DNA from 3 places in the Thioalkalivibrio sp. ALE21 genome. Region 2 is predicted to be linked to each of the others. Evidence: predicted binding sites of a transcription regulator. Region 2 holds the regulator's gene; each other region holds the start of a gene.
The links. The regulator sigma-54, encoded in region 2, starts transcription at its own class of promoters, with help from an activator protein. The targets are predictions, from matches to a motif close to TGGCANGNTNCNTGCTT.
Positions count from the first base shown of each region.

Region 1: a site for sigma-54 is predicted at 5,829-5,845, ahead of D893_RS13040 (pilin). Genes of this name have one in related genera too.
Region 3: a site for sigma-54 is predicted at 4,759-4,775, ahead of flgB (flagellar basal body rod protein FlgB). Genes of this name have one in related genera too.

Region 1 is NZ_QKMA01000028.1:6,512-14,350, forward strand. It holds gene D893_RS13010 (bifunctional sulfate adenylyltransferase/adenylylsulfate kinase) at 1-933, opposite strand, end outside; gene D893_RS13015 (Wzz/FepE/Etk N-terminal domain-containing protein) at 981-1,835, opposite strand; gene D893_RS13020 (nucleotide sugar dehydrogenase) at 1,857-3,023, opposite strand; gene D893_RS13025 (MarR family EPS-associated transcriptional regulator) at 3,164-3,490, opposite strand; gene D893_RS13030 (TIGR02281 family clan AA aspartic protease) at 3,832-4,389, opposite strand; gene D893_RS13035 (pilin) at 4,621-5,073, opposite strand; gene D893_RS13040 (pilin) at 5,291-5,761, opposite strand; gene D893_RS13045 (mannose-1-phosphate guanylyltransferase/mannose-6-phosphate isomerase) at 5,989-7,596, opposite strand.
Region 2 is NZ_QKMA01000004.1:56,983-64,821, forward strand. It holds gene D893_RS04995 (KpsF/GutQ family sugar-phosphate isomerase) at 1-88, shown strand, start outside; gene D893_RS05000 (HAD hydrolase family protein) at 88-624, shown strand; gene lptC (LPS export ABC transporter periplasmic protein LptC) at 621-1,199, shown strand; gene lptA (lipopolysaccharide transport periplasmic protein LptA) at 1,196-1,738, shown strand; gene lptB (LPS export ABC transporter ATP-binding protein) at 1,735-2,475, shown strand; gene D893_RS05020 (RNA polymerase factor sigma-54) at 2,560-4,083, shown strand; gene raiA (ribosome-associated translation inhibitor RaiA) at 4,087-4,425, shown strand; gene D893_RS05030 (PTS sugar transporter subunit IIA) at 4,430-4,894, shown strand; gene hprK (HPr(Ser) kinase/phosphatase) at 4,897-5,937, shown strand; gene rapZ (RNase adapter RapZ) at 5,943-6,830, shown strand; gene D893_RS05045 (PTS sugar transporter subunit IIA) at 6,835-7,260, shown strand; gene D893_RS05050 (HPr family phosphocarrier protein) at 7,232-7,504, shown strand; gene D893_RS05055 (AEC family transporter) at 7,508-7,839, opposite strand, start outside.
Region 3 is NZ_QKMA01000015.1:15,847-23,685, reverse strand. It holds gene flgH (flagellar basal body L-ring protein FlgH) at 1-178, opposite strand, end outside; gene flgG (flagellar basal-body rod protein FlgG) at 261-1,049, opposite strand; gene flgF (flagellar basal-body rod protein FlgF) at 1,093-1,833, opposite strand; gene flgE (flagellar hook protein FlgE) at 1,869-3,113, opposite strand; gene D893_RS11085 (flagellar hook assembly protein FlgD) at 3,147-3,842, opposite strand; gene flgC (flagellar basal body rod protein FlgC) at 3,853-4,275, opposite strand; gene flgB (flagellar basal body rod protein FlgB) at 4,297-4,707, opposite strand; gene D893_RS11070 (protein-glutamate O-methyltransferase CheR) at 4,895-5,710, opposite strand; gene D893_RS11065 (chemotaxis protein) at 5,906-6,835, opposite strand; gene flgA (flagellar basal body P-ring formation chaperone FlgA) at 7,058-7,726, shown strand; gene flgM (flagellar biosynthesis anti-sigma factor FlgM) at 7,819-7,839, shown strand, end outside.

The DNA of each region.
Region 1 (7,839 bases), on a different contig from region 2:
CTGGGCGTCGTACGGGCCGTAGAAGTCCTCGCCGTCGGAGCCCGGGCCGGGGCCGGCGTGGTCGCGCCCGACGATGAAGTGGGTGCAGCCATAATTGCGGCGGATGATGGCGTGCCACAGCGCCTCGCGCGGTCCGCCCATGCGCATGGCCAGCGGCAGCAGGCTGAGCTGGGTGGTCTGCTCCGGCGCCTGACGCAGCACGTGCTCGTAGCAACGCACGCGCACGTAGTGATCCACATCGCCCGGGCGGGTCATGCCCACCACCGGGTGGATCAGCAGGTTAGCCTCGGTCTGGCGCGCGGCCATGCGCGTGAGCTCGACATGGGCACGGTGCATGGGATTGCGCGTCTGGAACGCGACCACGCGGTTCCATCCCAGCTTGCGGAAGTACTCGCGCAGCTCCGCCGGGCTGTAGCGATAGTTGCGGAAGTCGTAATGCACCGGGGACTCGACCCCGTGCAGCGTGCCGCCCAGGTACACTGCCCCGGCACGGTTCATCAGGTAGTTGACCGCCGGATGCGCGACGTCGGTGGTGGAGAACACCTGCTGCGCCTCGCGCGCCTTGTCCGGCGTCCAGCGGTCCTCCACGTCCATCACGGCGACCAGCACGCCCTCGGCATCGCGCAGCGCGATTCGGGTGCCCGGCGCGGCCTGCTCGGCGAACGCCTCGCTCACGTCCAGGGTGATGGGCATCGGCCAGAGCTGGCCGTCCGCCAGGCGCATGTTGCCCAGCACGCCGTCGTAGTCGGCCTGCCGCATGAAACCCGTCAGCGGCGAGAAACCGCCGTTCAGCAGCAGTTCAGCATCGCAGATCTGACGCTCGGTCAGATCCCAGCTCGGCATCTCCTGCGCCTGCTCCTTGAGCTCGCGCGCGGTGGATTCGTCAACGTAGCGGTCGCAAAGCGTCCCGCCGTAGGGGGTGATCAGATCCATGGTTACGGGGATTCCTTGTTACAAAGATTGGTCCGTTGGCAAGGGGTTCAGGCCTCGTTGGTGCGCCGGTGCCGGGCGTTGTGCACGAACTCCCAGAAGAACGCAACGAACAGCCCCAGCATGCCGCCCAGCACCACCGACAGCGCGACGATCAGGGAGCGGCTGGGGCCCACGGGGTTTTCGGATTCACTGATCAGATACGTCAGCTCCGTGTCGTGACTCATGGCCTCGATGGTCTCCACCTGCGACTGAGCATCCACGCGCGCAGTGCGCAACTCCACCAGGTCCCGCCGGATATCACCGATCTGCTGGGCCACGATCAGGCCGGTGACCTCGCGTTCTTCGTCCAGTCGCTCGTACAGCGAGTCCAGGTCGGCCCGCAGCAAATCAATCTGACTTTCGAGCTCCGCGACCCGATTTTCCCGGGGCCGGATGCTGCCGGCAAGACTGCGTTCATAACGCGGCCGCAGCCGGTCCGCCAGGGCCCCGGCCACCGCCTCGTGCAGATCCGCCACGTTCTCCGCACCCTCGCGCGTGCTGGTCGACTCCAGCATCAGGCTGTAGTCGGAACCGCGCTCCCGAACGTTCACCCGGGGTCCCCGCTCTTCACCATCAAAGAGCGCCGAACGCTGCTCGGAGATCAGCTCGTCCTCAAGCCGCGTGATCGCCATATCCTGCGAGACGACGTTCCCCAGGCCTCCCGAATACACACGCGGCAGGTCCACCCCCGTGCGATACTCGTATTCCACCGGCTGTGCCAGTGCATACGCCACGCCGGCGAGCACCGTCAGCACGGCCACCCCCAGCAGCGCGGGCAGCCGACGCATCAACACGTCCCACAGGTCGTACAGGCTGATTTCGTGGTCGTAGGGGCGGGTCTGCACACCGGCCGGGTCATTCATGAATCGTTTCCTGTTTGTGAATCAGTCGCTGTTGAACAGGTCGCGGGTGTAGATCTTGTGGGTCTGGTCGCGGATGTCGTCGGTGATGCGGTTGGCGACGATCACGTCGGCCTCGCGCTTGAACTGTTCGAGGTCGCGGATGACCCGGGAGCGGTAGAACTCGTCGTCCGGAAGCTCCGGCTCGTAGACGATCACCTCGATACCCTTGGCCTTGATGCGCTTCATCACGCCCTGGATGGCGGAGGCGCGGAAGTTGTCGGACCCGCTCTTCATCACCAGGCGGTAGATGCCGACCACCTGCGGGTCGCGGGCGATCACGGCATCGGCCACGAAGTCCTTGCGCGTGCGGTTAGCGTCGACGATGGCCTTGACGATGTTATTGGGGATCTCGTCGTAGTTGGCCAGCAGCTGCTTGGTGTCCTTGGGCAGGCAGTAGCCGCCGTAGCCGAAGGAAGGGTTGTTGTAGTGGCTGCCGATGCGCGGGTCCAGGCACACGCCGTCGATGATCTGCCGGGTGTCCAGGCCGTGGGTCTCGGCGTAGCTGTCCAGCTCGTTGAAATAGGCGACGCGCATGGCCAGGTAGGTGTTGGCGAACAGCTTGATCGCCTCGGCCTCGGTGGAGTTGGTGAACAGGATCGGGGTGTCGTCGTCCACGGCGCCTTCGGCCAGCAGGTTGGCGAAGGTTTCGGCGCGATCGGACTGTTCACCGACGATGATCCGCGAGGGGTGCAGGTTGTCGTACAGCGCCCGGCCCTCGCGCAGGAACTCGGGCGAGAACACGACGTTGTCGGTCTCCATCTGCGCCTTGATATCGCGCGTGTAGCCCACGGGCACGGTGGACTTGATGACCATCGTGGCATGCGGGTTGATGGCCAGCACATCGCGGATGACGGATTCGACCGAGCGGGTGTTGAAGTAGTTGGTCTGCGGGTCGTAGTCGGTGGGCGTGGCGATGATAATGAACTCCGCGCCCTGGTACGCCTGCTGCGGATCCAGGGTCGCGGTCAGGTTCAGGGAGCCGTTGCCCAGGAATTCCTCGATCTCGGCATCGATGATCGGCGATTCGCCCCGGTTGATCTTCTCGACCTTCTCCGGCACCACGTCCAGCGCCACCACCTCGTGGTGCTGCGCCAGCAGCACGGCATTCGACAGGCCCACATAACCGGTTCCGGCCACCGCAATCTTCATTCCGTCATCCTTCCTGGTCTGTTTTAATTTCCCGCCCCCGTAGGAGGCCGGCCCTCCGGCCGATCGGGCCCTGGACACGCCCCATCGCGCAGGGGGCTGCGCTCCTACAACACGGCCCCATCGGCCAGGGGGCTGGCCTCCTACCGGCTCTGCCTCAGCTCTTCCTCCAGCGCCGCGATCTCCGCCTGAATGGCGGCATGCTCCTCGCGCTTGCGCTTCAGGAACGCACGGGCCAGCCGGGCCTTTTCCGCCACGCCATGAGGGGTAAGCTTGTACAGGTAGCGGGTCTTGTTCTCACTGCGGGCAAAGTTGCCAGCCTTGACCCAGCCCTTGTCGATCAGCGCCCTCAGGGAATAATGCGCACTGCCCACCGACACCCCCAGCCGTTCCGCCAGTTCGCGCTGGCTCAGCTCGGGATGGTCCTGAAGGATCTTCAGAATTCGATACTGGATCTCGTCTCGCTGCAATTCACCGCCTTCGAGGGGCTTTCGGCACGTCGGTGCCGGGAGGGGCGACCCGCGAATACAATACGCGGGTGCATCCGGACGGCGGCGCACGGCCGGCGCCGTTCAGCCCCTGAACGAATGGAGCATATTGGACCACACCCCCCGTGGACCGGCAAGGACACATCGCCCATCGTGGGAGCGTGCCCGCACGCGAACAGCCTCCCCATCCGCCTGTGGGAGCCTGCTCGCAGGCGAACAGGTTGGGCCCGAGGCAACCGCCCGTCCGTTCGCGGCCGAGGCCGCTCCTACGCACCCCCACATCGGCCTGTGGGAGCCTGCTTGCAGGCGAACCGGGGCACCCCCTACCGCAGGATCAGCGCGTCACCGCTGGGCTCCACCTCCACCCGATCGAGGAAGGTCCGCCCCAGGCGCGCCCGGTGGATGTGATCGTCCGGCACGATCACCGCGCTCACGCCACTGCGGCGGATGCCGCCCACCCGCACTTCATCCAGCGTGACGCGGCGGGCGTTCACGCGGCCGCGCTCGGTACGCAGGTGCACGGTATTGCCGGCGTCGGCGTCCACCCCGGCGCGTTCGGCGTCGCGCTCGCGCAGCATCACCGATTCGGCCTCGCGGTCCACCTCCATGGTGATGGCCCGGCCGTTCACGCCCACGGTCAGGCTGTGCACCCCGCGCGAATCGGTGTACACGGTGACCCCGGGGCCGACGGCTTTCCCTGCGGCACCACCCGCTCCACCCGTCACGCCACCACGCGAAGCCCCCGCCCCGCGGTCCAGCCAGCGGGTCTCCCCCGCGAACTCCACCTGCACACGCCCGCCGCCCGCCTGCAGCACCCGAACCCCGCCGGGACCGCTCTCGCCCTCGGCCACCACGGCCCGCTCGCCGTCCACGGAGATCACCGCTTGCCCATCGAATACCGCGTGGACGGTGATCTCACCCGCAGACAGTGGGGCGACCTGGAGAAACCCCAAACACAGGAGCCACCCGAGGCGACCACCCCAACCCGACGCGAGCTTACTCATGTAATGAGCCCCCCATACCCGGTTACGCGCCCACGCGTGTGCGCAAGGCCAGGGCAAAACGAGGACACGATCATGGTCGATTGGCACTGCCCCGGGAGTTCATTTGGATCACTCTTCGACACATCCTCTCGGGAGGTGCCGCTCGGCCATGTCGTCGGCTGCGGCGCAGTACCAGCCGGCCACGTTGCCGTCATCCGCATAATCCGCATTCTTCGGCCGGAACGTCATGCTCGTGTCCCCGAGCGCCGAGTTGTCCCCATCCCAGCGAATTATGATCGTCAGGCCATCATCCTCGTCGTTTTCCAGCTCCACTTCACGGATATACTTCGCTGGCTCGAAATCATAGCCATCCGTATTCATGCCCTCCAGGCTCCTTCCCTGAGCCACCCTTTCCGCCACGTCCTGGCGCAACCCGGCGGTAATCGTCACACCCTCGGCGGCCTGCGCCCGCGCGGTGTATTCCATATAGGCCGGAACCGCGATCGCGGCCAGGATGCCGATGATCGCCACAACGATCATCAATTCGATCAACGTGAAGCCCTGCGTCGTCCTGCCTGTCATGGTGACTCTCTCCTCGAAGCCCGATAAATGCCTTATGGATTGCCCGGAGCAGCCGACCCTGCAGAGGCCTCTGCACCAGCGCTCAAGCTACAAAAAGCATTTCATGTGCCAAAAATGAGGAGTCAGACACATTTTCTGAAACAAAAAAGGCCGCCCCGAAGGGCGGCCTTTCTCACCGTGCCGAAGAAGACTCCGGCTGACGCTTCACTGCGCTAGATCAGTCGTCGCGGCAACCACCCGGGAGGTGATTTTCGGCCATGCCATCTTCGGCGCAGATCCAGCCCGCAATGTTGTTATTCTCGGGTTCCTCATCGCCCTCACCGTCATCCCAGTCACGGGGATACAGCAGCATACTACCCGACAGGCCCGAATTCTCCGAATCCCAAGTGATAGTAATCGTCGGCCCATCATCGCCTTCAGGAGCATAATCGATAGAGTCGATATATTCACCGCGTTCGAGTTCGGTCGTATCAGGATCAAAATCGACGGTACGACCGGTGGCCACACGCTCAGCGATATCGGTGCGGAGGCCGGAGGTTACGGAAAGTCCTTCTGCCGCCTGGGCACGAGCGGTGTAGTCCTGATAGGCCGGCAGCGCGATGGCGGCCAGGATGCCGATGATCGCGACGACGATCATCAGTTCGATCAGGGTGAAGCCCTTTTGGGCGGAGCGATGCATTTTCTGCATGGTATGTCTCCTTGACATGGATTAGCGGGACCAGAGTCCAGCCACCTTTGGGTAGCCACCCGGAGTCATGCATCACCCATGCCAAAATAATGAAAATGCCTATCTTTCTGTTTATGCGGGATTTCACTTGCGAAGCCCGCTCCAACAGGGGTGACGAATTTCGTCACTCCCAGCAGGGTGACAAATCTCGTCACCCGAGGTGACAAAGCGTGTCACCTACAAGGGGCCTACCCGGTCCTCTGCCCCTCCAGCCGTTCGATATCGTCTTCTCCCAGATAATCCCCCGTCTGCACCTCGATCACCTCCAGCGGCCCCGGACCCGGGTTCGCCAGGCGGTGGATCCCGTGGACGGGGATGTAGGTGGACTGATCCTCGTGCAGGTCGAACACCTGCTCGCCGCGCGTGACGCGGGCGGTGCCGGCGACCACGATCCAGTGTTCGGCGCGGTGGCGGTGTCGCTGCAGGGAGAGTCGCGCGCCGGGGCGCACGTGCAGGTGCTTGACCTGGTAGCGCTCGCCGGTCTCCATGCTGCGGTAGTGGCCCCAGGGGCGGTGCACGGTGGGGTACTGGTGCACCTCGGGGCGGGACTGTTCGCGCAGGCGTTCGACCAGGGCGCGCAGTTCGGGGAGCCTGTCGCGGGGTGCGGCGAACACGGCGTCCGGGGTGGCGATCACGGCCGTGTCCTGCAGGCCGAGGGCGGCGACGAGGGTGTCGTGGCCTTCCACCAGGCTGCGGGTGCAGTCTTCCAGTACGGTGTCGCCGCGGGTGTGGTTGCCCTGTGCGTCCGGGGCCTGCAGGGCGGCCAGCGCCTCCCAGGAGCCGATGTCGGTCCAGCCGGCGTCCAGCGGGGTGACGGCGGCGGCATCGGTGGCTTCCATCACGGCGTAGTCGATGGAGCGCGCGGGGGCCTGGCGGAAGGCCTCGGGGTCGGGGCGGAGGAAGTCGAGGTCGTGCCGGGCGCCGGCGATGGCGGCGCGCGCGGCGCGCGGGATGTCGGGGGCGTGGCGTTCGAGTTCGGCCAGTACGCGCGAGGCGCGGAACAGGAAGATGCCGGCGTTCCACAGGTAGCCGCCCTCTTCCAGGTAGCGCCGGGCGGTGGCGGCGTCGGGCTTTTCGGTAAAGCGGGCCACGCGGGCGCCGGCATCACCCAGTGGCTCACCCCGGCGGATGTAGCCGTAGCCGGTCTCGGGGTGCTCGGGGGAAACGCCGAAGGTGACGAGGTAGCCTTCTTCGGCCAGAGGGGTCGCGCGGGCCACGGCCGCGTGGAAGTCGCGGGTGCGGGCGATGTGGTGATCGGCGGGCAGGACCAGCAGCAGCGGGTCGCGGCCCGCGGCTTCTTCACAGGCGGCGGCCAGGGCGATGGCGGGGGCGGTATTGCGGCCCTCGGGTTCCAGCATCAGTGGCGGCAGGTCGGTGTGGCCGGCACTGCGGAGCTGTTCGGCGGCGAGGAAGCGGTGTTCGGCGCCGACGATGACGCGGGCGAGGGCGAAGCGTGGGGCGGGGTGTGGGGCTGGCCCCGGATCTGGCTCCGCAGCAGGTTCCGGGGGCATCGACCAGGGGGCTGGCCTCCTACAACCAAACCCTGCCCGGTAGGAGGCCGGCCCTCCGGCCGATCGGGCGCCGGAGCTGGTCGGCCGGAGGGCCGGCCTCCCGCGGGGGGTGGTCGAACCGGGGTAAGCGCTGGTTACGCGGGCGAGTGTCTGCTGCAGGAGCGTCGGGCCATCGGCATGCGGCAGGGCCAGGAACTGCTTGGGATGCGCCTCGCGCGAGAGCGGCCACAGGCGCGTCCCGGAACCGCCGGCGAGGATCACGGGCTGGATCACGGTATCGTCCATGTCGGCATCATACCCCAGCGCCGGATCGGCCAGGGGGCTGGCCTCCTACGCCCTCCCTTCCCTGTGGGAGGCCGGCCCTCCGGCCGATTGTGCGTCCGGGCTGTCTCCAGGGCCTGATCGGCCAGGGGGCTGGCCTCCTTGTGTGTCGTCGCAGAGGGAGCGCTACCATCTGTGGCACCGGGCTCGGGGTAACCCGTTGGCCTCCTGAGGTCTTGAACCTGCTCCGTAGATCGGTCCCCGCGC
Region 2 (7,839 bases):
GATCAACGCCCTGCCGGTGGCCGACGCCGACCGCCGCCTGCAGGGGGTCATCAACATGCACGACCTGCTGCGCGCGGGGGTGGCCTGATGAACACCGAAACCGACCTTTCCACCCTGCAGCGGACCACCCGACTGTTGATCCTGGACGTCGACGGCGTGCTGACCGACGGCGCGCTGTTTCTCGGCGACGGTGGCGAACAGTACAAGGCCTTCCACAGCCGCGACGGCCACGGCCTGCGCATGGCCATGGACGACGGGCTGGAGGTCGCAATCCTCACCGGGCGGCAGTCGGCGGTCGTGGAGCATCGCCTGCGGGATCTGGGCATCCGTCACTGCATCCAGGGCCGGCGGGACAAGGGCGCCGCGCTGGCGCAATTGCTGGAGCAGACCGGGCACCGCGCCGCCGAGGCCGCGTTCGTGGGCGACGACGTGGTCGATCTGCCGGCGATGCGCAGGGTTGCCCTGGGCATCGCGGTCGGCGACGCCCATCCGTTCGTGCGCCAGCACGCGCAGTGGGTCACCACGGCCGATGGCGGGCGCGGCGCGGTGCGCGAAGTCTGCGAGGACCTGCTGGCCGCGCGCGGCCGCCTCGAGGCCGTGCTCGAAAGCTACCTGCACGCATGAACCCGGATCCGCGTCGCGCCCTGCTCGCCGCCCGGCTGCTGACCACCGGGCTCCTGCTCGCCGGGCCGGCAGCGGCCGAGCCGCCTGCCGAACCCGCGGCCGACGCCGAACCCACGCTGCAGATCGAGGGGTTTACCGCGCATGTCACTGGCGAGGACGGGCGGCCCACCCACCGCCTGCAGGGGTCGCGGCTGCGCGAATACGACCGGGATGCGGTCCAGTTCATCGATGACCCGGAGCTGGATCTGCTGGACCAACGGGGCCTGAACTGGACCTGGCGGGCCCCGCGCGCGGCGCATCAGCCCGATCGCGAACTGCTGCATACCTTCGGCCACACCCGCGGCGTGCGCCCCGAACGCAACGAGCGCGTGCGCACGGTGATCGAGTCGCGCGACGTGCGCGTGGCGCTGGACACCCGGCTGACGACCTCGTCGGCGTCGAGCACTCTGGAACAGCCGGGACTGTTCCAGCGGGGTACCGGCCTGCGCGCCGACCCGCAAGCGGATACCATTGAACTGCTCGCCGAGGTCTACACGCTGTACAGCGACCTGCCGCAGGAGGACCGCCCGGAATGAACCCGGCCACAACCGAACATCGCCGCGCGGGCATCCGCCGACCGGCCCCGCTGCTTGCCGTGGCGGGCGTACTCGCACTGATCCTGGCAGCCCCGCCGGCGACCGGCCGCGAGGATGCCCTGCCGGTGGAGATCACCGCGGACCACGCCGAGATGGACGAACGCGCGGGCACCGGCACCTACACCGGCGACGTAATCGTGGTGCGCGGCGATGCCACGCTGGAAGCAGACCGCGTGATCGTGCACATGCGCGAGCGCCGCCCCTACGAGATCGAGGCCCACGGCGAGCCCGCACGCCTGGAGTCGCCCGATCCCGAGACCGGCGAGATGCGCATCGCCGAAGGGCTGCGCATCGACTATTTCCTCGACGAGGAACGCGTGATCCTGACCGAACGGGCGCGCGTCATCACCGCCGCCGAGGATGCCCGCGGGCAGCGCATCACCTATGACCTCGAGCGCGACGTGATCCGCGCGGAACGCGGCGACACCGACGACGAGCGCGTGCACATCCGCCTGCAGCCACGCGAGGACGATCCATGAGGCCCGCGGCCGACGGCCATCTGGTCGCCCGCGAGCTGAGCAAGCGCTATGGCCAGCGTACCGTGCTGGACGCAATGGACGTGGACCTGGTGCCCGGCGAGGTGGTCGGCCTGCTGGGACCCAACGGGGCCGGCAAGACCACCTGTTTCTACAGTCTGGTCGGCCTGATCCGGCCCAATACCGGGCGCATCACCCTGGGCGGGCGCGACATCACGCAGGCCCCCATCCACGAACGCGCCCGCGCCGGGCTGGGCTATCTCCCGCAGGAGGCCTCGATCTTCCGCCGCCTGTCGGTCCAGGACAACCTGCAGGCAGTGCTGGAACTGCGGCCCGGACTGGACCGCCACGAGCGCCGCCGCATTGGCGATGCCCTGATCGAGGAATTCCAGCTCGAAACCGTGCGCCACAGCCCCGGCATCGCGTTGTCCGGAGGCGAACGGCGGCGCGCCGAGATCGCCCGTGCGCTGGCCGGTGATCCGCGGTTTATCTGCCTGGACGAACCCTTCGCCGGGGTCGACCCGATCTCGGTCAGCGAGATCCAGGAAGTGATCCGCCACCTGGCCGAACGCGGCATCGGCGTACTAATCTCGGACCACAACGTGCGCGAGACCCTGGGCATCTGCCACCGCGCCTACATCCTCAGCGAGGGGCACCTTCTGAGCGCGGGAACGCCGGAGGAACTGCTGGACGATGCCCGCGTGCGCGAGGTCTACCTCGGCGAAAATTTCCGCCTGTGACACCGATCGCCACATCCGGCCGGTGCACAAGGCCACAACAAGGGATTACTATTCACTTATGGTGAACAACGCCTCTCCCAACTCATGCTGAAGCCCGGGCTGAACCTGCAGCTCGGTCAGACGCTGACCATGACGCCGCAGCTGCAGCAGGCCATCCGGCTGTTGCAGCTCTCGACGCTGGAGCTCCAGGCCGAGATCCAGCAGGCGCTGGAAAGCAACCCCATGCTGGAACAGGCCGAGGACGACGAACTCGGCGCCGATGGCGAAGAAACCCCGGACCCCGGCACCGAGGGCGAGAACGAGACCGCCAGCGATGCCGCCGCCGGCACCGGCGAAACGGTGGACGCCGGCGGTTCGGAGGATGTCATCCCCGACGAACTGGTGACCGACACCCGCTGGGAAGACATCTACGACGCCAGCGCCAGCCCGCGCGGACTGGACGACCGCGATCCCCTGGAAAACACCTCGGACGACGATGGCGGTGGCCTGCAGGACCACCTGCTGTGGCAGCTGCATCTGTCGCACCTGACCCCGCGTGACCAGCGCATCGGCGCCGCCCTGATCGACACCATCAACGGCGACGGTTACCTCGAGGGGGACGTCGAGACCCTGGCCGACACCATCAGTCAGGGCGAGGACACCCCGGTCGGCACCGACGAGGTGGAGGCAGTGCGCCACTGGCTGCAGCACTGCGACCCCCTCGGGGTCGGGTCGCTGGATCTGCGCGAGTGCCTGGAGGTCCAGCTGGGCGAGCTGGCGCCGGACGCGCCCTCGCGCGAAGCCGCGCGCGCGGTCCTGGAACACGGCATGGACGCCCTTGCCCGGCGTGACTACAAGGCACTGCAGCGCCAGAGCGGCGTGCGCGATGCCGACGAGCTGGCCGCGGCCCTGGACCTGATCCGTACGCTCAACCCGCGTCCCGGCGCCCAGATCAGCGAGACGCCGCCGGAATACGTGGTCCCGGATGTCTACGTGCGTCATACCGACCAGGGCTGGCAGGTCGACCTGAATCCCGAGATCGCCCCGCGCATTCGCGTCAACGACCTCTACGCCGGCATGGTCCGCCAGGTCTCCGATGCCCGCGACAGCGCATTCATGCGCGACCAGCTGCAGGAGGCGCGGTGGTTCATCAAGAGCCTGCACAGCCGCAACGACACCCTCCTGCGCGTAGCGCGAGCGATCGTCGAACGCCAGCAGGGGTTCCTGGAACACGGCGAGGTGGCGATGCAGCCGCTGATCCTGCGCGACATCGCCGAAGCCCTGGAGATGCACGAGTCCACGATCTCGCGGGTGACCACGCAGAAATACATGCACACCCCCCGCGGAGTGTTCGAATTCAAGTATTTCTTCTCCAGTCACGTGGGCACCAGCGACGGCGGGGAATGCTCCGCGACCGCGATTCGTGCCATGATCCGCGAACTCATCGAAGAGGAAACGCCGGGCAAACCGCTCAGCGATTCCCGCCTCGCCCAGATCCTGGCGGATCGGGGCATCAACGTGGCCCGACGTACCGTGGCCAAATACCGGGAGGGCATGAACCTGCCATCCTCCAGCGAACGCCGCCAGATGGCCGCCATGCCGACCGGAAGCAAACCGAAAGGAGCCTGACCCATGCAGATCAACCTCACCGGACACCACGTCGAAATCACCGACGCCCTGCGCGACTACGTCAACGAGAAATTCGAGAAGCTGGAACGCCACTTCGACAAGGTGATCGACGTGCACGTGGTGCTGACCCACGAGAAGACGCAGAAGCTGCACAACAAGGCGGAAGCGAATCTGCAGGTCACCGGCAACCACATCCACGCCGAGGCCAGCCACGACGACATGTACGCCGCCATCGACGGCCTGATCGACAAGGTCGACCGCCAGCTGATCAAGCACAAGGAGAAGGTCAAGGACCATCATCGCGCCGAAGGCCACCAGCGCAACCGCGAACAGACCCCGTAAACCGATGAACCCGGCCGAGCTCATCACCCCGGAGCGCATCGGACTGGAAGCCGACTGCTCCAGCAAGAAACGAGCGCTGGAAACCCTCGCCGATCTGCTGGTGGACGGGGCCGCGGACGGGCTGGCGGCCAGCGCCGCGTTCGAAGCCATGTCGGCCCGCGAAAAACTGGGCTCCACCGGGCTCGGCCATGGCGTGGCGATTCCGCACGGCCGTCTGGCCGAGCTGGATACGCCCCGCATCGCGGTCCTGCGTCTGGATCAGGGCGTGGATTTCGAGGCCATGGACCACGAACCGGTGGACATCCTGATCGCCCTGCTGGTGCCGGAAGAGGCCACCAGCGAACACCTGGACCTGCTGGCCCAGCTCGCACGCGGCCTGTCGCAGCCGGACACCCTCGCCGGCATCCGGCGCGCCGCGGACAGCGCGGGGGTCCAGCAGGCCCTCACCCGGGCCCTGGGAGACACCTGACCATGGCCGACCGGGCGGAGGCGGCAGGCGACGGCACCGCGAGCAACATCACCATCGCCGCGCTCACGCGGGCGATGGGGAGCCGTCTGGACCTGCGCTACGTCCACGGGGAGGAGGCCGCGGGCGACCGCGAACTCCTGGGAGTCGGCGATGGCGACCTGCCGCTGGCCGGCCATCTCAACCTGATCCGCCCCAACCGCATCCAGGTCATCGGCGACTACGAGGCCCGCTACATCGCCGGCCTGTCCGACGAACAGCGTGACCACCTTGTGCTGGAGATGGCCCGCACCGGCACCACCATGGTGATTTTCGCCGAGGACACCTGCCCGTTCCCGCGCATGCCCCACGCTGGTGACGACCCTCTACCAGTGATACTGTGCACTCGCACCTCCTCGCACGAAGTCATCGCCCTGCTCCGCTATTTCCTGCAGCAGCGCCTCGCTCATTTCGAGGTGCGCCACGGGGTGTTCATGGAGATCCTCGGGATCGGCGTGCTGATCTCGGGGGCGTCGAGCGTCGGCAAGAGCGAGGTAGCGCTGGAACTGATCTCGCGGGGCCATCGGCTGATCGCCGATGATGCCCCCGAATTCGCGCGCATTGCCCCCGATATCGTGCGCGGACACTGCCCCGCCCTGCTCCAGGACCTGCTCGAGGTGCGCGGCCTGGGCGTGCTCAACATCCGCGCGATGTACGGCGACTCGGCGATCAAGGGCGGCAAATATCTGCGCCTGATCATCGATCTGCGCGACCACAACGAGCCCTCGCCGGTGCCGGACGATCGTCTGAACGGGCGTCGCGGCGAAAGCGAGATCCTCGGCCTGCGCATCCCGCTGATCAGCCTGCCGGTGGCGCCGGGGCGCAACATCGCGGTCATGATCGAGGCCGCGGTCCGCAATCACCTGCTGCACATGCAGGGCTACATCGCCGGGGACGACCTGCGCGCCCGCCAGCGGCGCCAGATGGGCGAGGATCAGCAGGAGGAGTCCATCTTCCACATCGGCGGGCCCAGCACCACGGTCCCCAACCCCGATCCCGAGGGCTGACCGACATGCGTCTGCTGCTGGTCAGTGGTCTGTCGGGTTCCGGCAAGACCGTCGCCCTGCATACCCTGGAGGACGCCGGCTACTTCTGCGTCGACAACCTTCCGCTGCCGATGCTGCCGGAACTGGTGGAGAAGGTCCGCAGCGGCCATTACGACACCGGCGGTGACCGCCACCTGGCCGTGGGCGTGGACGTCCGTTCGGGCCTCGACGCCCTCAGCGGCTTCGGCAAGCTGCTGGGCGAGCTGCGCGGATCGGGCCTGGAGGTCGAGGTGCTGTTCCTCAATGCCTCCGACGAGGTCCTGCTGCGCCGCTACCACCTGACCCGCAGGCGGCATCCGCTGGCTCGCGACGGCATCCCGCTGGTGGAAGCGATCGGCATGGAACGGACCTGGCTGGGGCACGTGGCGGTGGAGGCCGACCTGACCGTGGACACCAGCCGGCTGTCGATGCATGACCTCGCGCGCACGTTGCGGGGCCGGGTCGGCAGCCGCGAGACCGCCGGCCTGTCCCTGCTGTTCCAGTCCTTCGGCTTCAAGCACGGCTCGCCGCTGGATTCCGATTTCGTGTTCGACGTGCGCTGTCTGCCCAACCCCCACTACGAGCGTGAACTGGCGCCGCTGACCGGGCTGGATCCGGCGGTGGCGGGTTTCCTCGACAGCCATGGCGAGGTCGGGGCGATGTTCGAATCCATCCACGGCTTCCTCGACACCTGGATCCCGCGGCTGGTGGCGGACCATCGCAGCTATGCCACGGTCTCCATCGGCTGCACCGGCGGGCGCCACCGCTCGGTCTACCTGGTGGAACGGCTGGCGGCTGCGTGGCGCGAGCGGGAACATGTTACTGTTAGCACCCGTCATCGCGAGCTCGATTCTCTCTCCCCTGAAACGGAGTAGTTCCATGGGCGTCGGTCTGATCCTGATCACGCATCAAAACCTGGGCGACACACTCCTGCAGACCGCGCAGAGCATGCTGGGAGACCTGCCCGAGGACTGCGAGTCCATGGCGATGTCGCAAAGCGACGATCCGGACGATATTCAGGCGCAGGCGCGCGCCCGCATGGAAACCCTCGACAGCGGTGCCGGTGTGCTGGTCCTGACCGACATGTTCGGCTCCACGCCGGCCAACGTGGCCAGCCGCGTGGCGCGCGGACACAACGCGCGCGTGATCGCGGGCGTCAACCTGCCGATGCTCGTCCGCGTACTCAACTACCGCCATCTACCCCTGAGCGAACTGGTCAACAAGGCGCTGTCCGGGGGCCATGACGGAATCCTTCTCTGCGACCAGGAATCCAGCGATGCCGCAGCGCGCAGTTCCCATCGTTAACCGGCTGGGCATGCATGCCCGGGCCGCCGCGAAGTTCGTCAGCCTCGCCAGTCAGTACACCGCCGATGTCACCGTCGCCCGCAACGATCAGGAAGTGAACGGCAAGAGCATCATGGGGGTGATGATGCTGGCCGCCGCGCAGGGCTCGGAGATCACGATCCGCACCGACGGCGCAGAGGATGCCGAGGCGGCGCTGGATGCCCTGACCGAACTGGTCGCCGACCGCTTCGGCGAGGAATCCTGAGGCTCATCCCCCCAGAAGACCGCCGGCCAGGGCGAACCACAGCGGCAGGGTAACCAGCGAAAGGGCCGTGGTCAGGGTCACCGCGGCCGCGTACAGCCCGGTATCCAGCCCGAAGCGGTCACAGAACACCAGCCCCAGCACCATCGCCGGCATGGCCGCCTCCAGCACCGTCCCGGTCGCGGGGATCCCCTCCATGCCCAGCAGCCACACCAGTCCCAGCGCCACCGCCGGCGCCAGCAGCAGCTGGATCACCACGACGACCGCCAGCGGGCGGGCGTCGCGCCCGTGAAAGCGGTGGAAGACCAGTGCCAGGCCCAGAGCGAACAGCATCAGCG
Region 3 (7,839 bases), on a different contig from region 2:
TTTCGGCCAGGATCACGGTGAGCACGTCTCCCACCCGGCTGGCAGTGGTGTCGGTGAACAGTCCCTGGGACTGCGACGCCTGGAAGATACTGCCGTTGTTCTCGGCCTGCGAGACCGGCTCGGGCGGTTCCACCGCCTGATACTCGGGCGCATCGCCCGGGCGCTCGTCGTGCGGCATGCTGGCGCAGCCGCCCAGCAGCAGGAAGACCAGCGGGACCGCCATGCGGCGGAAGGCGACGGGAATCATGGCGTTCATGGCGTCACCCGATGGTCTGGTTGATGAACTGCAGCGCCTGGTCGGCACTGGAGATGGCCTTGGAGTTCACCTCGTAGGCCCGCTGGGTCTCGATCATGTTCACCAGCTCCTCGGCGATATTCACGTTGGAGGTCTCCAGCGACCCCTGGATCACCGTGCCCACGCCGTTGAGCCCGGGATTGGCCTGCTGCGCCACGCCGGAAGCCGCGGTCTCCTTGAAGATGTTCTCGCCCACCGCCTCCAGGCCCGCGGGGTTCACGAAGTCCGCCAGCTGGATCTGCCCCAGGTCCACCGGTTCGGCCTGCCCCGTAATGCGCGCGGTCACGGTGCCATCCTTGCCGATGTCGATCGACTCGGCATCATCCGGGACAAACAGGCCCGGCTGCAGCGGATAGCCGTTGGACATCACCACCTGGCCGTCGGAATTGACCTGGAAGCTGCCGTCGCGGGTGTAACCGACGTCACCGTTGGGCATCAGCACCTGGAAGAAGCCGTCGCCCTCGATGGCGACGTCCAGAGAGTTCTCGGTCTGCTGCAGGTTGCCCTGTTCGAACATCTTCTCGGTGCTGACCGTGCGCACGCCGGTGCCGATCTGCAGGCCCGAGGGCAGCTGCTGATCCTGGGTGGCCTGGGCGCCGGGCTGGCGCACGGTCTGGTAAATCAGGTCCTCGAACACCGCCCGGTCCTTCTTGAAGCCGGTCGTGTTCGAGTTGGCCAGGTTGTTGGACACGGTCGACATGCGCGTGTCCTGCGCGTCTAGACCGGTCTTGGCAATCCACAGTGCCTGGTTCATGGCGTTTCTCCTGTCAGTCGGGGTGTCTCCGGGATACCCCGGATCAGCCCATGCCGAGCAGCCGGTTGCTGCTCTGTTCCAGCGTGTTGGCGGTGTCCATCATCTTGACCTGCGTCTCATAGGTCCGGGACAGCTCGATCATGCGGGTCAGCGCCTCCACGGTGTTCACGTTGCTGCTCTCCAGCGCGCCGGAGGTCAGCGTCACGTCGGCGTCCGCCGGCGCCTCGCCGCCGTCCGCCATGCGGAAGAGGCCGTCATCCCCGCGCTCGAGGTCCTCCACGTCCGGGTTGACCAGGCGGATGCGCTCGACTGCCGCCAGCGCATCGGCCGGCGCCCCCTGCGGGCGCACGCTGATGGTCCCGTCGGTGCCGATCTCGACCTTCTCCGATGGCGGGATCGCGATCGGGCCGCCGTCCCCCATCACCTGCATGCCGTCGGCGGTGCGCAAAAGACCGAAGCCGTCCACCTGCAGATTGCCGGCGCGGGTGTAGCCCTCCTGACCGTCCGGACCCTGCACCGCGATGAAGCCATCGCCGTTGATCGCCACGTCGAGGTCGCGCCCGGTACTGCGCAGCGTGCCCTTGGAGAAGTCCGCCGCCTCGGTCCCCACCTGCACGTAGTCGCGGGTGTCGTACACCGGTCCGCGAACCGGGACGGTATCCGCCGTTGCCAGCGCCTGACGGAAGCCATCGGTATTGGCATTCGCCAGGTTGTGGTTGTTGACGGACTGGGCGTGCTCGGTCTCCCGGGCCCCGGACATCGCGATGTAGAGAAAACGGTCCATGGTTTGACCTCCCGCAGGATCCTCCGGTTACCGCCCTAGCGGATATTGATGATCGTCTGGGTCACGGTGTCGGCCGTGGAGATGGTCTGGGAGTTGGCCTGGAAGTTGCGTTGGGCCGTGATCAGGTTCACCAGCTCCTGCGCAATATCCACATTGGAGGCCTCCAGGGCCCCGGCCTGGATCTGCCCGGTGCCGCCCGAACCCGGCGCGTTCAGGGTGGGCCCGCCGGAGGCGAAGGTCTCGGCCCAGTTGTTGTTGCCCAGCTGTTCCAGACCCTGCGGGTTATCGAAATTGGCCAGCGTCACCTGGCCCAGCACGTCCGACTGCCCGTTGCTGTAGCGCGCAAACACCACGCCCTCGTTGTCGATATCGATATCGGTCAGCGTGCCCGGGGCAAACCCGTCCTGGTTGAGGTCGCTGACCCCGAAATCGGAGCCGTACTGGGTCGTTCCGGCGAAATCGATGGTGATCTCGTGGTCATCCTCGAAGTTGCCGCCGGGAGTGAAGGTAAAGGTCGCGTCGTCGTCATCCATCGCGTCGAAATCCAGCTCGCCGTTGCCATCGAACGCCAGCTGCTTGGGATCACCCTCGTTGACGACCTCTCCGTTGACGGAGACATAGGCCTCCCACTCGTTGTCATCGGTCTTGGTGAAATAGACCTCCGCGTCCTGGGATTCCCCCTGGCCGTTGTACACCGTCAGCGACGTGGAGAAGTTGTAGCTGTCGGGGACGGCCACGCCGTCATCGGTCTGGAATCCACCGTCGATCACGGGGGAATCCGACTGCAGATTCAGCCGGGCCTCGATATCGGAGGTCACCTGAGGTGCACCCTCGCCGGTCTGCAGCTGCAGGTCGCCCGGAGCACCTCCCAGATCTGCCGGGTCAGTATCACCGTCCTCGACAATGTATCCCTGCAGGTTCTGGCCCTGACTGTTCACCAGGAAGCCATCGCGGTCGACCTGAAACTCGCCGGCGCGCGAATAGACCGTATTGCCGTCATCATTGAGCTGGAAAAAGCCCTCGCCGTCGATGGCCAGGTCCAGACCGTTCTCGGTGAACTCGGTCTGCCCCTGGCTAAACTGCTGGGTCACCGCCAGCAGGCGCGAACCGGCACCGGTGGCCGTCTGCGAGGTCCCGCCGAAGGACTGCGCATAGACGTCCCCGAATTCCGCACGCGATTTCTTGAACCCGGTGGTCCCCGAGTTGGAGATGTTGTCGCCGGTCACGTCCAGGTCGGCCTGGGCCGAGTTCAGTCCGCTCAATCCGATGTTGAAGGGCATGTTCCGTTCCTCCGGTTGTTTTTGGGTCGAACGTCAGCCGGAGATCCGGCGTACGTCGGAAAAGTCGATCTCGCCCACACCCTGCACATTCAGTGCCAGGCCGTTTTTCTCGCCGCCCATGGAGACGCTGTCCACGCGCTGGTTGAGAAAGGTCTCCAGCGATTCGGTGCTCTCCCCGCTGCGCGCGGTCGCCCGTACCTCGTAGACCCCGGCCGGCGCGCGCTGTCCGTTGTCGGTCAGGCCATCCCACTGGAAGTCCTGCAGCCCGGCGCCCATCGCGCCGAGATTCATGCTGCGCACGCGTTCACCAGCTCCGTTCATGATCTCGACCTCCACCGACTCGGCCGAGGCCCCCAGCTCGAACGCGCCGCTCATGCCGCCCTCGGGATCCAGCTGGCCGAACTCCACCGGCACCAGCACGTCCTTGCCAACGAGATTGGCGCCCTGCACCGCCTGGTTCTGGCCCATCGACTGGGCGAAGCCCTCGAACGACTCGTTCAGCTCCTGGATTCCGGTGACGCTGGAGAATTGCGCCATCTGCGCGATGAAGTCCCCGTTTTCCATCGGCTCGAACGGGTCCTGGTTCTGCAGCTGGGTCGTCATCAGCTTGAGGAAGTCCTCCTGTCCCAGTTCTTCGCTCGGCCCCTCCGCCTCCTGGCGGTCGCGCTGGGCCTGGCGGTCGGTGCGAATGCCCGCCCCTTCAAGCATGTCGGGAGTCAGTCCGGTCATCTGCGTTCTCCTAGCCCTGTCCGCCCATCTGCAGCGTGCGCTGCATCAGCTGGCGGGTGGTGTCCATGACTTCGACGTTGGCTTCGTAATTGCGCGAGGCCGACATCATGTTGGCCATCTCCTCCACCACGCTGACTGCGGGCCGGAAGATGTAGCCTTCTTCGTTCGCCTTCGGATGGTTCGGCTCGTAGTGCATGTGCGGCTCGGCATCCGATTCCTCGATGCCCGCCACCTGCACTGGTGTCGCCGTCCCGTCGCGGTTGGCCTGGTCCATCACCGCCTGAAACAGGACATGCTTTCCGCGATAGGCCTCCTCGGCACTGCCAGCCGCCGTATTGGCGTTGGCCAGATTCGAGGACACCGTATTCAGCCGCGCCGACTGCGCCGTCAGCGCCGAGGCCGAGGTATTGAAAAGGTTGAACAGATCACTCACGGCGGTGGCCTCCCGTCAGGTTCAGCGATTGCCCCGGAAGGCATCGCGAATGCCGGAAACCCGGCGGTTAAGAAATTCGAGACTGCTCTGGTACTTGACCGAGTTCTCGGCGAACGCCGCCCGCTCCATCTGCGGATCCACGGTGTTGCCGTCCAGAGATGGCTGTGAAGGAATGCGGTATTTGAGCTCGGCCCCGGTGCCCGCGGCGGCCGTCCCTGGATCCTGATGACCTGCCCGGGTCTGGCTCATCGCCAGCTGCCCGCCACCGCCCCCGTCGGCCGCCTCCAGCTGGCTGCGAAAATCCAGATCGCGCGCCTTGTAGCCGGGGGTGTCGGCATTGGCGATATTCGAGCTCAGAACCTCCATGCGCTGCGAACGCAGGTTCACCGACTCCGGCAGAATCCCGAGTGCCTTGTCCAGCGATATGCTCATCCCGTTCCGTCCGGCCCGCACATGGCGGGCATCCGTTGCCTGACCACGACGATGCAATCGCCGTGCCATTGGCTGCCGGCAAAAGGGAAAAGGATTGGGAGGGATGCCGGCGCGCGGCCGGCCGCGCGGCGAATCGCCGCGCTGGGAAACGAGCACCGGGCCCGTTGCAGGCCCGGCGTGGAGGGGTTCAGCCCTTCAGCCGCAGGACCGAGCCGTACTCGGTGCGCACGGTTTCGTAGGCCTTGCTGTAGGGCCCGACCGTCTCGGAAGCGCCAAGAAACAGATAGCCACCGGGGTTGAGCTGCTTCGCTATACCGTCAAGGACCTGACGCTTGGTCTCGGCCGAGAAATAGATCAGGACGTTGCGGCAGAACACGATGTCAAACTTGCCCAGCGCCGCGTAGCTGTCGACCAGGTTGAGTTTCTGAAACCGGCAGCGGCGCTGCACTTCGGGGATGATCTTGTGCCCCTCGGGCACGGTCTGGAAAAACCGGGACCGCCGCGACTCGCTGAGCCCGCGCACGATGCTCAGACCGTCATAGACTCCCTTGCGGGCATCTTCCAGCACGCCCTCGGACAGGTCCGTCCCGAGAATGCTGACGGGCACCACCCGGCGCGGGCGCGACGCCTCCCATTCCGAGACCACCATCGAGATGCTGTAGGGCTCCTGGCCACTGGAACACCCGGCCGACCAGACCTTGATCGACGACCGAGTGGACGCCAGCTCCGGGAGGATCACGTGGCGCAGGATCTCGAACGGAAAACCGTCGCGAAACCAGGAGGTTTCGTTGGTGGTCATCGCGTCGATGACGCGCGTGCGCAGCTTCGGGCTGGGGGCCTTGCGCAGCGCGTGCAGCAGCTCCGGCACGTCCTTGTAGCCGAATTCATCCAGCAGGCGGGACAGCCGGCTGGACACCAGGTACTGGCGGCTGTCCCCCAGCACCAGGCCACAGCACTCGGAGAGAAAGCGCGCGAATTCTTCGTAGTCACGGGAATCGATCACGCACACATCTCCGCCTTGACGCGTGCCGGGCCCGTCCGCCGTCCGCTGGTTGTTCGGTTCGATGATTCCATGCCGCCACAGTATAGGGCTTCGAGGCGGCCTTGCGGGAGTCCGCAGCCTGCAAAGGGGCGGCAAGCGCCGGCCACCCGCCCCGGCCGGGCCGGCAACCCCTCGCCCCCGGCAACCACCGACATCTCAGGCGGTCTTGTTGATCTGTTCCAGGACCGCACTGGCCAGTTCGTCCGGGTTGAACTTGGAGAGGAACGCATCCGCACCGGCCCGACGCACCATGTCGGTATTGAATTCGCCGCTGAGCGAGGAATGCAGCAGCACCCGCAGCGGTCGCAGCCGCTCGTTCTCGCGGATCTTTGCCGTCAGGGTGTAACCGTCCATGCGCGGCATTTCGATATCCGAGATCACCAGCTCGACCGTGTCGTGGATCGGGCCCTCTGCGGCTTTCTCCTCCAGGTAATCCAGGGCTTCACGCCCGTCCTTGCACAGCACGTAGGGCCACTCGAGCCCCTGGATGGCGCTTTCGATCTGGCGGCGGGCCACCACCGAATCGTCGGCGATGACGATTTCCCGACGCTCGGGTGTCTGCTCGGCCACCGCGGAACGCACGCTTTCCGACACCTCGGTGGGCAGCGGATTGACCAGCGACAGCACGCGCTCCACGTCGATGATCTCCACCAGCTTGTTGTCGAGTTCGGTGACCGCCACCAGAAACGACTCGCGCCCGGTGCCGCGCGGGGGCGACTTCACCTGGTCCCAGTTGACGTTCACGATCCGATCCACCGCCGATACCATGAAGCCCTGCACCGAGCGGTTGAACTCCGTGATCACAACCTTCTGCTGCCCGTCCGCCCCGGCCCGGGTCGACTGCATGCCCATCGCCCGCGCCAGATCGATGATCGGCACGGTCTTGTCCCGCAGGGTCGTGACACCCCGCACCACCCCGGCGGAGCCGGGAATCTGGCGCAACTGCGGCAGCGGAATCACCTCGCGCACCTTGAACACGTTGATCCCGAAGGTCTGCGTGCCGCCCAGATAGAACAGCAGAAGCTCCATCCGGTTCTGCCCGACCATCTGCGTGCGCTGGTTCACGTCGTCAATAAACTGACTCACGGTTCTCGCCCCCTGGGTTGTTCTCCCTGCTAACGGCCGCGCCGGCGGGAGCTTGAACCACGCATCGGGCGTGCAGGACAGGCCCGGATACCATGGCACGGAATCTGCATGCATCCCGCTACGAAGACACAGGGTCAACGGTGACCGGACATGCACCTTCTCAAGTTACAGGCTTTGCTCCCGTACCGCAGCCCGGGCCGCAGCGGGGGTGCGCTTCTCCTGATGCTCGCGCTCCTCGCCCCGGGCGCGCAAGCGGAGATCGAGCCGGTGCAGAACATCCGTGACAGCGCGGAACGGTTCCTGCACCAGCAGCTGGGGGAGCACAACGGTGACGATGTGGAGGTGCAACTCGGTCATGTCGACGAGCGCCTGCGCCTCAAGCGCTGCGACGAGCCCCTGGAGGCCTCGCTGCCGCCCGGCGGACGCCCGAGAGGCAATACCGCGGTCAACATCCGCTGCCCCGGGCCGGTGACCTGGTCGGTGTACGTTCCGGCCGCCGTGGAACGCCACGCCGAGGTGGTGGTGGCCCGACGCAACCTGTCGCGCCAGCAGACCCTGGGACCGGGCGATCTGCGCATGGAACGCATCGAGACGTCGCGCCAGGCCACCCATTATTTCGAGGACGCATCCGAGGTCGTCGGTCTGCAGACCCGCCGCGCGATCCGCCAGGGCCAGGTCATCGGCCAGCAGCACGTCAACGAACGCCAGGTGATCCAGCGCGGCCAGCGCGTTACCATCCTCGCCAGCAGCGGCAGTGTCACTATCCGCATGCAGGGCGAAGCCCTGGAGGACGCCACGGCCGGCGACTGGATCCGCGTGCGCAACACGTCCTCGGGACGCGAGATCGAGGGCGAGGTCCAGCCATCGGGCACGGTCCGCGTCGCCCTGTAGTAAAATGTGACGGAAATCCCGCAACTGACCCTACAGTTTCGGGCATTCCGGCCGATACACGCGGTAGACCAGTAAAACGACAGGACAAAGTCATGGATATCAAAGGCCCCAAC